Regions from separate parts of the Janthinobacterium sp. PSPC1-1 genome, predicted to be linked through region 1. Evidence: predicted binding sites of a transcription regulator. Region 1 holds the regulator's gene; the other holds the start of a gene.
What was found. Region 1 encodes LexA, which represses DNA repair genes until DNA is damaged. Its sites were predicted from a motif close to ACTGTATNNNNATACAGT; they were not measured.
Positions count from the first base shown of each region.

Region 2: dinB (DNA polymerase IV) is a predicted target of LexA. The motif match lies at 1,878-1,895, and genes of this name have one in related genera.

Region 1 is NZ_JAFCWP010000001.1:378,344-381,332, reverse strand. It holds gene rpsR (30S ribosomal protein S18) at 1-208, opposite strand, end outside; gene priB (primosomal replication protein N) at 234-533, opposite strand; gene rpsF (30S ribosomal protein S6) at 554-943, opposite strand; gene lexA (transcriptional repressor LexA) at 1,220-1,855, shown strand; gene ACP7EG_RS01685 (cystathionine gamma-synthase family protein) at 1,935-2,989, opposite strand, start outside.
Region 2 is NZ_JAFCWP010000009.1:128,825-131,813, reverse strand. It holds gene ACP7EG_RS23835 (recombination-associated protein RdgC) at 1-555, opposite strand, end outside; gene dinB (DNA polymerase IV) at 674-1,858, opposite strand; gene ACP7EG_RS23825 (S9 family peptidase) at 2,001-2,989, shown strand, end outside.

The DNA.
Region 1 (2,989 bases):
GCGCTTTGGTACCGGTCAGGCGTGCTGGCATGATCTTGCCGTTTTCTTGGACGAAGTCTTTCAGCGTGTCGACGTCTTTGTAGTCGACTTGCTCAACGTGAGCTGCGGTGAAGCGGCAGAACTTCTTGCGTTTGAACAACGGGTTTTGCTGTTTGCGTTTTTCTTTAAGCTTGAGCTTATTTTTGTCGAACTTTTTACCGAATGCCATGTCAGGCTCCTGTATCTAAAATGCGCTAGTCAGAATTGACTGCACTAAAATCAATGATGTGAAACACCAAACTCTTGCTGTTGCGGCTCTTCCTGGCCAGGAAACCCGTGAACTGATACACCCCGCCCAAGCTTGCCTGGCTGAACCGGCCTGAAATTTCGCCAGCGGCTAGCGCGGCAACATCAAACTCGGTCAAACGGGCAATCCCTGCTTCCATCTGCTGCGAACTGTGTTGCAATACTGCATTCACAATCGGCAGCCCTGCCGGGGTATAGCGCAATATTTCGCGCTCGGCAATGATGGCGGTAACTTGTAGCTGGTTCAGCGCACGATCCTGGTCAGAAATTAAGCTGCTGCTGCGGCAGGAGCGGCTGCTGGTGCTTCGGTGCGGTGGCTTTTGGCCGCGTCTTCGCGTTGTACCGATTTCATCATCGGCGAAGGAGCTGTTTCAGCTTTCTTCATTTTAACGGTCAGGTGACGCAACACGGCATCATTGAATTTGAATGCTGTTTCCAACTCGACCAGGGTCTCGTTGTCGCATTCGATGTTCAGGCAGATGTAGTGTGCTTTAGGCAGCTTTTGGATCGAGTAAGCCATTTGACGGCGGCCCCAATCTTCCACGCGGTGAACCGAACCGCCGCGGGTGGTTACGCTGGCTTTGTAGCGTTCGATCATCGCGGGCACTTGCTCGCTTTGGTCCGGATGGACGATAAAGACTATTTCATAATGACGCATGCAAACTCCTTCAGGTCGGATTGATAATCGCCCACCCCGGCGTCAAGACGGGTGTGGGAAGGTCAGCCGAAGATTATAACCGCCTTTTGCAAACGTTTCAATCATTCCTTCAACAAGCGGCCCGCGCACGGGGCAGGCCAGGCGTTTTTTCCTGCCCATTCCGGTATTTCGCACGAAATTCGCGCAAATAACCGAAATCCCCTTGCATAGTGGGCGATACTGTACAAAAATACAGACTGTTCATATAGACAGCATTTTAGTATGCACCCACCGCTCATGATCAAGCTGACAGCACGACAAGAACAAATCCTGAACCTGATCAAGGACGCGATTGAAAACACGGGTTTTCCTCCCACCCGTGCCGAAATCGCCAATGAACTGGGTTTCAAATCGGCCAATGCGGCCGAAGAGCATTTGCAAGCCCTGGCCCGCAAGGGCGCGATCGAGATTTCGCCCGGTACCTCGCGCGGCATCCGCCTGATCGGTGCGGCGGCCGAAGCGCCGGCATCGAAAGTGCCGGCAGCACTGCTGATGTCGCTGCCCCTGATCGGCCGGGTGGCGGCAGGCTCGCCCATCCTGGCACAGGAAAACCTGGAAGCGAGCTACAACGTGGACCCGGCCCTGTTCTCGGCCAAGCCCGACTTCCTGCTGAAGGTGCGCGGCTGGTCCATGCGCGACGCCGGCATCATGGATGGCGACTTATTGGCCGTCAAGAAGGTCGACAGCGCCAAGAACGGCCAGATCGTCGTGGCCCGCATCGGCGACGAAGTCACCGTCAAACGCTACAAGAAGACAGGTTCCGTCATCGAACTGCTGCCGGAAAACCCCGACTTCAAGGTCATTACCGTGTCGCCGGAAGATGAGTTTGCACTGGAAGGTTTAGCGGTAGGCTTGATGCGCAGCTGGCATTAAGTTGCATGCCGGGGTCAGACCCGCCGGGTCTGACCCCAGTTTTTAGTTGCGGTTCCCTCTCATGCGTGACACGCAAGTTTCAATGCTCAAGCGCGCTGCGGAAGTCTTCAAGCAGGTCCGCTTCATCCTCAATACCCACCGACACGCGGATCAAGGACTCGGCAATGCCCATGCTGGCACGGCGCTCGGCACCCATCTCGTAAAAGATCGTGTGGGCGACGGGAATGACCAGGGTACGCGTGTCACCGAGGTTGCTCGCTGGAATGGCCAGATTCAGGCGATTCAGGAAATCGAAGCAATCGATGCCATCTTTTAATTCAAAGCTGAATAGCGAGCCATAGCTGCGGAACAAGTCCGTCGCCAGCGCGTGCTGCGGGTGCGACGCCAAGCCCGGGTAATGCACTGCCGCCACGCGCGGGTCGGCGGCCAGCATGCTGGCCAGCGCCAGGGCATTGGAACAGGTGCGGTCCATGCGCAAGGCCATGGTTTCCGCGCCCACGGCGATATGGTGCGCCGCTTCCGGGCCCAGCGATGCGCCGAAGTCACGCAAGGCCTTGGCGCGGATTTGCGCGATGCCCCACTGGGCTGGCGCCGCCTTTTTATAATTGTCGAAAATGTTCGGGTACTGCGTCCAGTCGAACACGCCCGTGTCCGTCAAGCTGCCGCCCAGCGCATTGCCGTGGCCGCCGATGGATTTCGTCAGCGCATTGACCACCAGGCCCGCACCCACCACTTTCGGGCGGAACAGGTAAGGCGTCGTCATGGTGTTGTCGACGATGTACAAAATGCCGCGTTCCTTGCACAAGGCGCCGATCTTTGCCAGGTCGGCGATCTGCGTGCGCGGATTGGCGATGGTTTCCACGAACACGATGCGCGTGGCCGGCGTGATGGCGGCCGCCACATTGGCCACCTCGGTGGCGTCGACGAAGGAGACGGCGATGCCCTGCCCCGTTACCGTTTGCCACAGGCTGTTGGTGTTGCCAAACAAAAAGGCCGACGACACCACATGGTCGCCCGCGCGCAGCAACGACTGCACCACGGCGCCGATGGCGCCCATGCCGGTCGCGAAACATAAGGTGGCCACGCCATCTTCCATCTTGTTGACCTTGTCTTCCAGCGCGGACACCGTCGGAT
Region 2 (2,989 bases), on a different contig from region 1:
GCCGGCAGGCGCATCGTCGGCCTGCAGCCATTCCGTCATCACCGCCACGGGCGAGCGCTGCACGCGCAGGCTTTCCAGCGGCAGTTTATCGACGGCTTTCAACAGCAGCTTGATGACTTCATCGGCTTTTGCCGGGCTGGCGGCATCGACCACCAGCCAGCCATTGACGGGGTCGATCCAGGTCCAGACATTGCTGCGGATGCTGAAGGCGCGCGGCAGCAACTCGTCGGCCACGCGCTCCTTCAATTCTTTCATGGCCTTTTTACCCGGCGCAAAGCCTTGCGCTTCTTCCATCTCGGCAGCGCGGGCCTTGGCCACCTGGTTGATGACGGTCGCTGGCAACAGTTTCTTTTCCGTGCCCAGCAAGATCAGCATCTGCTTGTTGACCACATGCACCAGACCGCCATTCGGGCGTGGCGTATCCCAGCCCTGGCGCATCAGATCCATGCTGGTCGCCGGCGTAAATTTGTTCGAGGACAAGGCCTCTTCCAGTTGTTCTGGCGTATAAGCCCATGGTGCGGGCAGGCGGTAAATCTGAAGATTCTTGAACCACATAGTTTTTGTCTTCCGTTTGTTTCAGTAGTGCCAGGGGAACGCCATTCTACACTTTCGACACGGGAATGCCGTCAAAAGCGCGGACTGGCGCGATGCTTGTAATCAATAGGGAATGCCGCTACAGGGCGGGAAACAGCTCCGCCTGGGCCGGCGCCTGCCGAGTGATAACGGCCGGATCGGACAAGGTCGAGATACGCACGCCCAGCAGGCGAATTTTCTTGTCAAATGGCACGCGCCGCAGACAATCTCGGCTGGCGCGCAGGATGGCGGTGGCGTCCGCCGTGGCGCTGGGCAGGGTGATGTCGCGCGTGACGGTGCTGAAATCCTCGAAGCGCAGCTTGATGCCCACCGTGCGCCCCGCCAGCGATTGTTTATCCAGGTCGCCCGCCACGCGTGTGCACAGGCTTTCCAGCTTTTCCGACAGGGTGGCGCGGTCGCGCACCACCTGCAAGTCGCGCTCGAACGTCGTTTCGCGGCTGACGGACTTGGTTTCCCGGCTCGTCTGCACGGGCCGCTCGTCGAGGCCCAGCGCCGCCTGGCGCAGCCAGCCCGTGTACAGGTCGCCGAACTGCGTGCGCAGCATGGCCATGTCGGCCCGCGCCAGCTCGCCGATGGTGACGATGCCCAGCGCTTCGAGCTTGGCCGTCGCTTTCGGACCGATGCCATTGATTTTTTTCGCCGGCAAGGGCCAGACCCTGGTTTCGATATCCTCGGGCGACAAAATGGTCAAGCCATCGGGCTTTTCCAGGTCGGAACAGATTTTTGCCAGCAATTTGTTGGGCGCCAGGCCGACCGAGCACGACAGGCCCGTCGCCTCAAACACGGCCGCCTTCAGACGCGCCGCCATGGCCGGCGCCTGCTCGCCGTATTCCGTCAGGTCGACATAGATTTCATCGATGCCCACGTTCTGGATGATGGGGCACAGATGGGCCACGGCTTGCTTGAAGCGGGCGGAGTATTCACGGTAGGCCTCGAAATCGGCTGGCAGCAGGATGCTGTCGGGCGCCAGCTTGGCCGCTTTCATGATGCCCATGGCGGAAAATACGCCGAACTTGCGCGCCGCATAGGTCGACGTGGTGACGACGCCGCGCCCCACGTAATCGCGCATGCGCGCAAACTGCCGCGTGCCATCTTCCTGCAGCACCGGTTGCTGCAGCCGGCCGCCGCCGATGACGACGGCTTCGCCGCGCAATTGCGGATATTTCAGCAATTCCACGGAGGCAAAGAAGGCATCCATGTCCAGGTGAGCAATCCAGCGGCGGGCGACGGGTGGCTCGGGAAGTGGGGAGGCAGATGTGGTCAAGGACACCTCGCGGCAGGACACTGTAGTTATATACAGTATCGCTGGAAATGCCCGTGGATGCAAGTTGAAACGCACGGGCACCGCAGTTGCTTTTCTCAATGGCAAGATTACAATCCTGACACGACTATAAAAAGGAGTTCCCTTGTCTACAGCACATCAAGCTTTGCGCCACCTGGCCGTCTGCTCATCCATCCTGCTGTCCACGCTGGCGCCAGCGCTGGCCGCCGATGCCGCCGCCCCTGTCGCCGCCCCTGTCGCCGCCAAGACAGCCTGGCAAGAAACGCGCCACGGCACGCTCGTCACGGACGACTACCGCTGGCTGCAAAAGAAGACTGATCCTGCCGTGATCGATTACCTGAATGCGGAAAACGCCTACACGGCGGCCGTCACGGCCCCGATCCAGCCGCTGGCCGACAAGGTGACTGCGGAGATCAAGGGCCGCATGCAGGAAGTGGACCTGTCCGTGCCTGCGCGCCAGGGTAACTTTTACTATTACACGCGCACGGAAGCGGGCAAGCAATACCCGCTGCATTGCCGCCGCCCTGTCGGTGCACATGGCGCCTACGATGCGCAGGCGGTCGAAGAAGTCTTGCTGGATCAGAATCAATTGGCCGAAGGCCACAAATTCTTTGCCGTGCGCGCGTTTGCCATCAGCCCGAATGAGCAACTACTGGCCTACACCACCGACACGACGGGTTTCCGCCAGTACGAGCTGCATGTCAAGGATTTGAAGACGGGCAAGTTGCTGGGCGACACCATGCCGCGTGTCACGTCCCTGGCCTGGGCGGCGGACAATGCCACGCTGATGCTGACGCAGGAAGACGCCACCACCAAGCGTTCGGACCGTTTGTTCCGCCTGGCCCTGGGCGGCACGCCGCAGCAGGTCTACCACGAGCCGCTGGAACAATTCGCCATCAACGTGGGCCGCACGCGCGACCAGCGCTACTTTGTGCTCACCGCGCGCAGCACGGATACCAGCGAAGTGCTGCTGTTGCCAACGAACAAGCCGGAAGGCAATTTCCAGAGCGTGCTGAAACGCGAAAAAGGCCACCGCTACGGCGTCGAACACCGCGACGGCCAGCTGTATATTCTGACCAACAAGGAGGCGAAGAATTTCCGCGTCGTCAGCGC